Regions from separate parts of the Massilia sp. WG5 genome, predicted to be linked through region 2. Evidence: predicted binding sites of a transcription regulator. Region 2 holds the regulator's gene; each other region holds the start of a gene.
What was found. The regulator LexA, encoded in region 2, represses DNA repair genes until DNA is damaged. The targets are predictions, from matches to a motif close to ACTGTATNNNNATACAGT.
Positions count from the first base shown of each region.

Region 1: the regulator LexA is predicted to act here: its motif matches at 1,299-1,316, upstream of AM586_RS13175 (putative DNA modification/repair radical SAM protein).
Region 3: the regulator LexA is predicted to act here: its motif matches at 1,304-1,321, upstream of imuA (translesion DNA synthesis-associated protein ImuA).

Region 1 covers NZ_CP012640.2:2,960,278-2,963,549, forward strand. Annotated here, with positions in the region: gene AM586_RS13170 (UdgX family uracil-DNA binding protein) at 1-60, opposite strand, end outside; gene AM586_RS13175 (putative DNA modification/repair radical SAM protein) at 57-1,286, opposite strand; gene AM586_RS13180 (alpha/beta fold hydrolase) at 1,395-2,195, shown strand; gene AM586_RS13185 (tetratricopeptide repeat protein) at 2,202-3,272, opposite strand, start outside.
Region 2 covers NZ_CP012640.2:1,887,279-1,890,550, reverse strand. Annotated here, with positions in the region: gene AM586_RS08435 (tetratricopeptide repeat protein) at 1-203, shown strand, start outside; gene AM586_RS08430 (tetratricopeptide repeat protein) at 288-1,043, shown strand; gene lexA (transcriptional repressor LexA) at 1,081-1,725, opposite strand; gene rpsF (30S ribosomal protein S6) at 1,998-2,381, shown strand; gene priB (primosomal replication protein N) at 2,415-2,708, shown strand; gene rpsR (30S ribosomal protein S18) at 2,746-3,036, shown strand; gene rplI (50S ribosomal protein L9) at 3,070-3,272, shown strand, end outside.
Region 3 covers NZ_CP012640.2:2,032,161-2,035,432, forward strand. Annotated here, with positions in the region: gene AM586_RS09050 (DNA polymerase Y family protein) at 1-629, opposite strand, end outside; gene imuA (translesion DNA synthesis-associated protein ImuA) at 559-1,287, opposite strand; gene AM586_RS09060 (PLP-dependent aminotransferase family protein) at 1,445-2,938, opposite strand; gene AM586_RS09065 (DUF1579 family protein) at 3,068-3,272, shown strand, end outside.

The DNA of each region.
Region 1 (3,272 bases), 1.1 Mb from region 2:
TTCGGCGAAGGTCTCGACCAGCAGCGGCTGGCCCGCACGCTGCTGGTCGATCGCGCTCATGCTGCCTGCAGCTCCGGCCACAGGTTCATCTGCTGCGGGGCATCGGCCATGGTCCGCCGCAGCAGTTCGGAGGAGGCCGCGCCTTGCGCCGGTTTATAGTCGGCGGTGACCACGAAGGGGGCCAGCTTTTTCAGGCTGCAGCGCAGGCGCGACAGATCTTCCCAGCGGATGCGGCGCAGCCGGCGCAGGTCGATCAGGCGCTTGGCCGAACGCAGGCCGATGCCGGGCACGCGCGCGATCATGCCCTCGTCGGCGCGGTTCAGGTCGAGCGGGAAGTGATCGCGGTTACCGAGCGCCCAGGCCAGCTTGGGGTCGATGTCGAGCGCCAGGTTGCCTGCATTCGGCATCAGTTCGCCGGCCGTGAAGCCATAGCCGCGCAACAGGAAATCGGCCTGGTACAGGCGGTGCTCGCGCAGCAGCGGCGGCGGCGCCGAAGGCACGCTGGACGGACTCTGCGGAATCGGGCTGAAGGCCGAGTAGTACACCCGCTTGAGTTTATAGCTGCCGTACAGGGTCTGCGCCGTATTGAGGATGGTCTGGTCGTCGCTGGCGTCGGCGCCGACGATCATCTGGGTGCTCTGCCCGGCCGGCGCGAACACCGGCGCCTTCGGATGCTCGTCCTTCTCGTCCAGCTTCGTGCGGATGGAACCCATCGCCAGCTTGATCGTGTGGACGTTCTTTTCGGGCGCCAGGCGGCTCACGCTGTCCTGGGTCGGCAGTTCGATGTTCACCGACAGCCGGTCGGCGTACTTGCCGGCCAGCTCGATCAGGCGCGGATCGGCGTCCGGGATGGTCTTCAGATGGATGTAGCCGCGGAACTGGTGCTCTTCGCGCAGGCGCCGCGCGACCTCGACCAGTTGCTCCATCGTGTAGTCGCTGGACTGGATGATGCCCGAGCTGAGGAACAGTCCGTCGATGTAGTTGCGGAGATAAAAATCCTGGGTCAGCTTGACCACTTCGTCGACCGAGAAGCGGGCGCGCGGCACGTTCGAGGTGCGGCGGTTTACGCAGTACTGGCAGTCGTAGACGCAGAAGTTGGTCAGCAGGATCTTCAGCAGCGACACGCAGCGCCCGTCCGGCGTATAGCTGTGGCAGATGCCCATGCCATTGGTGGCGCCCAGGCCATCCTTGTCGACCGAGTCGCGCTTGGGCGCCCCGCTGCTGGCGCAGGAGGCGTCGTATTTGGCGGCGTCGGCCAGGATCTCGAGCTTGTCTTTGAGTTCCATTGTGCAGTAAATACTGTATGGATGCACAGTATACCGCAGTTCGGGCCGCCCCGGCGGTGCGCGGACACACGTTTGCAACATCCCGCAATTGTGATATTTTGCAATTATATGTCCTTACAATTTCGTAATAAGGTCCGGATCGCCGGCGCAGGCCACGCGACGATGGTGTTTGCCCATGGCTTCGGCTGCGACCAGAGCATGTGGCGCTTCCTGGCGCCGGCCTACCAGGACCGCTTCCGCACCGTCCTGTTCGACCTCTCCGGCTGCGGCGATTCCGACCGCTCGGCCTACGACCGTAGCAGGCATGGCAGCCTGCACGGCCATGCCGACGACCTGCTGGAGATCCTGGCAGCCTGCTCGGCCGGGCCGGTGGTCTTCGTCGGCCATTCGGTCGGCGCCACGATCGGCCTGCTGGCCGCGATCAAGGCGCCCGAGCGTTTTGCAGCCCAGGTGATGGTGGGACCGTCGCCCTGCTATATCAACGACGGCGACTATGTCGGCGGCTTCAACCGCGACGACATGGAGGGGCTGCTGGCCTCGATGGACGAGGATTTCCAGGGCTGGTCGCGGCGCATGGCGCCGGTGCTGATGGGCGCCGGGCGGGCCGCGCTGACGGAAGAACTGGTCGATACCTTCATGCGCAACGACCAGGGCATCGCCCGCCATTTCGCGCGCGTGACCTTCCTGTCCGACCACCGCGCCGACCTGGCGCACTCACGGGTGCCGTCCCTGATCCTGCAATGCAGCGACGACCTGGTCGTGCCGCGCGAGGTCGGCGACTACATGCTGCGCCACCTGCCGCACAGCAGCCTGCACGTGATCGACGAAGAAGGCCACTGCCCGCATCTCAGCGCCCCGGGCGCCAGTTCGCACGCGATCGACGCCTTCCTTGCGCATACCCTGCGCTGAAGCGGATCAGGCGATACCGATGTAGCCGTTGGCCTGCGCCAGCAGGGTCGGGTCCATCCGCGCCGCGATGCGCTGGATGTAGCTGGTGGCCGGGATGACGCCGGCGGCGCCGGCGCGGTGCAGCCAGGCATAGGCCTCGACCAGGTCCTGGTGCACACCCTGGCCGCTGGCGTACATGACCCCGAGATTGAACTGGGCGCGCGCATGCCCCTGGCGGGCAGCGCACAGGTACCAGAAATGCGCGGCTTCGTAGTCGCGCTCGACACCGTGGCCGCTGTCGTAGCGCAGGCCGAGCGCGAACTGGGCCAGGGCGTGGCCCTGGTCGGCGGCCTTGCGGTACCACTCGTAGGCCTGGCGCGGATCGGCGGCGCCGGAATCGTCGCGGTCGAGCAGCTGGCCCAGCATGTACTGGGCCGGCGCGTAGTCCTGGTCGGCGGCCTTGCGGTACCAGTGCATCGCCTCGTCCTCCAGGCGCATGGCGAGGTCGAACTGGGCGCGCAGGTGGCCTTGCTCGGCGGCCTTGCGGTACCAGCCGATCGCCTCTTCGCTGTTTTGCGGCAGCCCATGGCCGGCGTCGACCAGCTGGCCGAGATGGTACTGGGCGCCGGCCGAACCCTGCTCGGCGGCCTTGCGGTACCAGTGCGCCGCGGTCGCAAAATCCTGGTCGACGCCCTGGCCGTGCTCGTAGCGCAGGCCGAGATTGTCCTGGGCGCCGGCATGGCCCTGCTCGGCCGCCTTGCGGAACCAGTGCAGCGCCAGCGCCGGGTCGCGCTCGACACCGTGGCCGCTGTCGTGGATCAGCGCCAGGTTGAACTGCGAGCTGGCGTGGCCCTGCTCGCCGGCGCGGCCGTACCAGAGGATCGCCTTCTCGCTGTCCTGCGGCAGGTCCTGGCCCTTGTCATAGCGCAGGCCGAGGTTGAACTGGGCCGGGGCATAGCCCTGCTCGGCCGCCTTGCGGAACCAGTGGATGGCCTGCTGCACGTCGCGTTCCCGCAGTTCTCCCGTCATCTGTCCGCTGTCATAGCGCAACGCCAGGGCGAACTGGGAGCGCGCGTAATTCTGTTCGGCGGCGCGGCG
Region 2 (3,272 bases):
TGGGCGATAACGCCTCCACCATCCTGGCCAAGCGCGACGCCTGGACCAACGCCACCAACGCGTATGTGGCGGATGCGAACAAGAAGACGGAAGAGGCAACGGCGCGCAACAAGCTGGAAATTGCGACCGGCCTGCGCCAGACCTACGAGTCGAACCAGTCGCTGGCCAATGCGCCGCGGGGCGCCAACCCGGCAAATCACTGAGCTTGCCCTTACATTTGAGTAATTGGCACATGCCGGTTCAGGCGATATGATGTGCCATTACTCAACTGTCTGGACCGATCGCACGTGAAGACTGTCGTTTTTTGCCTGAGCATGCTGTTGGCGGGAAGCTGCTACGCCGACGAGCTCGCAGCCGCCAACGCGGCATTTGCCAACAAGGACTTTCCGGCTGCCCTGCAGCGCTATACCAAACTGGCGAACGCCGGTAACGTCGAGGCCCAGCAGCACCTGGGCGAGATGTACTGGTATGGAGAAGCCGGCGCCGTCGACGAGGCCAAGGCCGAGGCCTGGTTCCGCAAGGCGGCCGCGAAGGGGAATCCGGTCGCCATCGCGTCGCTGGACGTGATGCGCCAGCGCACCGAACGCCGCGCCGACATCGACTACTGGGTCGACCGTTACGATGGCTCCGACCTGCAGGGCGGCCAGTACCGTTGCCCAACGCCGCACTTTCCCGCTGTCTCGAAACAGAACGACGAGATCGAACGGGTGTCAGCCAATATGACGAAGTGGCAGGATTGCTACAATGCCCAGGCGCGCGCCCTGAACGAGGCGTCGCCGCTGACCAAGCGCATCCCTGCCGATGTGGCGAAGCTGATCAATAAAGCGGAAATGGCGCGGGCGGAAAAGCGCTTGGCCGACGTGTATGCGAACCTGACCGAAAGCGCCCAGGTCAAGGCCAAGCTCGTGCTGGCGGACTTTGCCGCGTGGCGGGATGCCACCGATGCCTGGGTGAAGGAACACAACGACATCGTGAAGAGCACGCCGACCCTGGAACGCGAGCGTGAACTCGAGGACCGGCGCAAGAACCGCGTGAACAACTGAGCAACCGAGAAGCCGAGGCCTTGCCGGCCTCGACTTTCTAGTGCCAGGAGCGCAGCAGGCCGACGGCCAGGCCTTCGAGTGCGAACTCGTCGTTCTGCGGGTCGACCGTGATGACGGAGAATTCCGGGTTTTCCGGCAGCAGTTCGATGGTGCCGCCGTTCTTGCGGTAGCGCTTGACGGTGACTTCGTCGCCGATGCGGGCGACCACGATCTGGCCGTTCTTGGCCGAATCCACTTTCTTGACTGCCAGGAAGTCGCCATCGCAGATGCCGGCGTCGCGCATCGACCAGCCCTTCACCTTCAGCAGGAAGTCGGGCTTGCTCGAGAACATGGCCGGGTCGACCGAGTAGGTCGCTTCGACGTGTTCCTGGGCCAGGATGGGCGAACCCGCGGCGACGCGGCCGACCAGGGGCAGGGACATCAGCAGGGCGGCCGGGACGGCCGGCACCGCTGCGGGCTCGCTGGCGGCGGCGCCGACCAGGCGGATGCCGCGCGAAGTGCCCGGGGAGATTTCGATCGCGCCTTTGCGCGCCAGGGCTTGCAGGTGTTCCTCGGCGGCGTTGGCCGAGCGGAAACCAAGCTCCTGCGCGATTTCGGCGCGGGTCGGCGGAAAGCCGGTGTTGTCGATGGCTTCCTTGATCAGGTTGAGGATCTGTTCTTGCCGTGCGGTGAGCTTGAGCATGGTGTAGTGAGCTTGAGAGCTTGGAAGCTTAGGTGAGCGTGTGCGAGCAGGGCCCGATACCCTGTATTTTTGTACAGTATTGCGCCGGGCGCAAGGGGAATCCGTGGTTTTTGCCGGTTTTTTTTGCCTGGCGGGCACAGCCGATTCCTGCCGGACCGCACAAGGCGATTGAGCTCTTGACGTTTTTGCGGTTATAATGTCGGGCTTTCCCTTCCCACACTCGTCTTGACGCCGAGGTGGGCATTTGTTTAAACGTCCTTAAGGAGTGTTGCATGCGTCATTATGAAATCGTATTTATCGTCCACCCGGACCAGAGCGAGCAGGTCCCGGCGATGATCGAGCGCTACAAGACCACGGTCACCTCGCGCGGCGGTAACATCCACCGCGTCGAAGACTGGGGCCGCCGTCAAATGGCTTACCAGATCCAGAAGCTGCCGAAGGCACACTACATCTGCATGAACATCGAGTGCGACAACGAGACCCTGGTCGAGCTGGAAACCGCATTCAAATTCAATGATGCCGTGCTGCGTCATCTGACCGTCAAGATGAAGAAGGCCGAAACCGCACCGTCGCCGATGATGAAGTCGGTCCAGCGCGAAGACGCAGCCAAGAGCCACCGCGCCGAGCAGGCAGCTGCCCCGGCCGCAGCCGCTTAATTCTTAATCTTAAGAAAGAAGCGCGCACGGGCAGTGAACGAGCTGTTGCTGGTCGCAAGCATCGCGGAACGCGATACCCTGCGCTACACCCCGGCCGGCATTCCCATCGTCAGCGGCACCCTGCAACACGGGTCGCAGCAGACGGAGGCGGGGATCGCCAGGCAGGTCGAGTTCGAGATTTCCGCGCTTGCCGCGGGCGACATCTCGGCCCGGTTTGCCGATGCGGAACTGGGTGCGGTACACCGGTTCAAGGGATTCTTGGCCAGGAAGAACCGCAACAGCAAAGCCCTGGTGTTTCACATCATTGATTTCAGTGCCGCCGCGTAAGAATTCGCGGGCACACATTTAGATACAGGAGCCTCAAATGGCATTCGGTAAAAAGTTCGACAAAAACAAGGCCAAGGAAAAACTGAAGCGCAAACAGCAGAACCCGCTGTTCAAGCGCAAGAAATTCTGCCGCTTCACCGCTGCAGGCGTGGAACAGGTTGACTACAAAGACGTCGACACCCTGAAGGATTTCGTCCAGGAAAACGGCAAGATCATGCCGGCTCGCCTGACCGGCACCAAGGCGCACTACCAGCGCCAAGTGGATACCGCCATCAAGCGCGCCCGCTACCTGGCCCTGCTGCCGTACACCGACCTGCACAACGCTTAATCGTCGGTCACGACACGTATACTGGAGAATAATATGCAAGTCATCCTGCTGGAAAAAGTCGTCAACGTCGGTAACCTGGGCGACGTGGTCAAGGTCAAGGACGGTTACGCACGTAACTTCCTGATCCCGCAAAAAATGGCCCGCCGCGCTACCCAAGCCGCTGTGGCCGAATTCGAAGTCAAGCGCGCCGAACTGGAAAAGGCAGCCGCCGAGAAACTGGCAGCCGCACAAGGCCA
Region 3 (3,272 bases), 140 kb from region 2:
CGCCCGCAGCGCCGCTGCAGGCCGGGCCGCGGCAGGCGCCGCAGCTCGCCGAAACTGGCGCAGCCGATGCCCTCGAACCAGGCCGCGAAGGAGCGCGCGGGCGGCGCCAGCAGCAGGTCGAGCAGGTCGAGGCGGCGCACCAGCGACGGCATCTTGACCGTGCGTTGGCCACGCGCACGTCCACCCGCGCGCGCCAGCAGCCAGGCGCCGCGCGCGGTCGGGGCGCAGCCGAGCGAAACGGTGAAGCCCAGCGCGCGCACGTTCGCGCGCACGCGCCGGCACAGCGCGAGGACGCCGCCGAACAGGCGCAGGCTGGCGCCGACGTCCATCAGGAGCGTCCCCTCCTCGGCCTCGGCCACCTGCGGCGTGTACTGCAGCATCGCCATCGCCACCGCAAACAAGGCTTCGGCTTCGCGCTGCGGCGAGCGCTCGTGGACCTGGGCCTCGGGCATCAGCATCAGCACGCCGCCGCGGCGCATGCCGGGCTGCACGCCGGCGGCGCGCGCCATGCCGGACATCGCCAGCACGCGCTCCTGCTCGAGCACGACGCTGCCGGCGTCAGTGCACCAGCTGGGACTGAATACTTCCAGCGGGAGCCGGGGCAGTGACAGGCCGATCCACAGGCGCATGGCGGTGAACGTGCGTTTGCAGGAGGTTGGAGGAAAGCGGCAGGAACAGCGGCGCATCGCGCTGCGGCCCACGGCGCTTGACGAAGTCGATCTCCAGGCCGCCGGCCTGGGGCCGCAGCGCCAGGCGCAGCGGCGCCGGTGAGGCATCCTGGCCCGCCGCCAGCGGACGCATCATGAAGAACAGGGTCTCGCCGGCCTGCGCCGCCAGGTGCAGGCGGCGCAGGCTGTCGCTGCGTATCTGGTTCTGCCAGACCAGCAGCGCGCCGCAACTGCCGCTGCGCAGCACCTGTTCGGCCGCCCACAGCGCATCGGCCGTGCGGCCGGCGCGCAGCCAGATCAGCTGCGAAGGCGGCACCCCCAGCGCGGCCAGGGCCAGCGCCTGCGGCGGATGGGGCGGCTGCAGCAGCACGATGCGGCGCGCCGCTACCGACGCCAGGGCGGGCCGCAGCAGGCGCATCTCGCCGATGCCGGGCTGCTGCAGCAGCAAATCGACCAGGGCCCCGGCCGGCCAGCCGCCGCCGGGCAGTTGCGCGGACAGGGCCGCGTGACCGGTGTCCACGCAGCGGGTGTGGGAACGCGCCAGCTGCGAGGCGCGCCAGAGCGACGGATGCAAGGATTCCGGCGCTGCCGAGTTGAAATCTGAGCAGTTGTTGTTCATGGTGACGCAAAGAAATACTGTATGTTTATACAGTACTAGCCTCTTCAGGTTTTGGCAAGGTTTATCTTTTGTAACGTGCTTGTGAAGCATGGAAGAAGCTGTCACCGGGTGAATGAAGTCGTCACTAAGTCGGCAGCGGACACCCAACGGGCGGACATCAGGTGATCAGGCGGTCCAGTGCGTTCAGCGCTGATGCGAGCTGGTCCTGGTCGGCAATGCCGCAGCCGATGACCAGCCCTTGCCTGCGCGTCTCGCCCATGTAGTAGCGATCCAGCGTGTGCATGCGAAAGCCGGCATCGCGCATGCGCGCGGCCACGTCGTTCGCATCGTGGTCGCCTAGCAGTGCGGTGATGTGCATGCCGTAGGTGGACGGGATCGCGGTCAGCCTGCCGCCGAAATCGCGCCGCAGCGCATCGAGCACAAGCTTGCGGCGCTGGCGATAGATCTGCCGCATCTTGCGCACATGCCGCGTCAGGTGACCGTCGGCGACGAACGCGCCTACGCCCAGCTGCAGGAAGCTTGGGCAGTGCCAGTCTAGACAGTTCTTCACCGTCACCAGCGCCGGCATCGCCCACGCGGGCGCGATGACGAAGCCCAGGCGCAGGCTTGGCAGCATGCACTTTGAAAACGTCCCGACGTAGAACACGTGATCGGCCGCCTCGTTGGTGCGCAGCGCCGACAGCGGCGCGCCATCGAAGCGGAATTCGCCGTCGTAGTCGTCTTCCACGATGACCGCACCCGCGCCGCGCGCATGCGCCAGCAGCGCCTGGCGCCGTTGCGGCGACATCGCGACGCCAAGCGGGAACTGGTGCGACGGCGTGACGCAGATGACGGCCGCATTGCGCGGTATCGCGTCGACGATGATGCCTTCGTGGTCCACCGGCACCGGTACGACGTGCGCGCCCGCCGCCGCGAATACCGCCCGCATCGGAGGATAGCCCGGATCCTCCACCGCCACCACGGTCTCGCCTGCCACGACCAGCATACGCGCCAGCAGATCGAACGCCTGCTGGGCGCCTGCCGTGACGAGCAGGTCATCGGCATGGCAGCCAATCGCGCGCGCGACGGCGACGTGCCGCGTCACCGCCTGGCGTAATGCGTAGTTGCCCTGGTTGCCCTGCGGGCTGCGAAACGATGGTGGCCTGGTTTCCAGCATGCGCAGCTGGCGCGCCAGCAGCTGACGAAACAGGGCCGACGGGAAAAGGCGCGAATCGACCAATGCCGGACGCAGCTCCACGCCCTGTTCCAGCTGCTGCGCCTGCCCGTCCGACCAGAACCGCATCGGCCCTGTGACCTCATCGCTCAACCATACAGGATTGATTCGCAGCGCGGCCAGCTGGTGCTTGGTGTCATTCGATCCAGCGCGCCCCCCGGTCCTGGGCGCGGGCGCCACGAAAGTGCCGGCGCCCTGGCGCGCAACGAGCAGGCCCTCGTTGAGCAGGCGGTGATACAGCTCCGCCGCGGTGTTCCGCGCAACCCCCAGCACGGCGGGCGCCGAACGGGTCGGCGGCATCCTGGTTCCGGCGGCCAGCCGGCCGTCGCGGATCGCCTCGGCCAGCTGGGCATACAGCAGGTTGACGGCCTGGCGCGAGCCTTTTTCCGGCAAGCGCAAGGCAAGCTCGAACAGGGTGTTGCCGGCGGACTCTCGCATCGAAATGGCCCAGTAGAGTTTTTCGAAATTGGACCTTCCTAGCCGGTCCACTCCAGCCGATGATACTGCAACGGCGGGCGACCTGAACGATTCAGGGGGGGGTGCCGCCGCAACTCCGAGGAGAACACGATGGGCTTGACGATTCACCTTCGCGCGGCCGTCGCCGCGTGCCTGCTGGCCGCCACGGTGGGCCACGCCACGGCAGATACACCGCCGACACCGGCCGCGCGCGACGGGCAGCATGATTTCGACTTCAACCTGGGCACCTGGCGCACGCACATCCGGCGGCTCATCCATCCGCAGAGCGGCGATGCCACCAGCGCGCAAGTCGAAG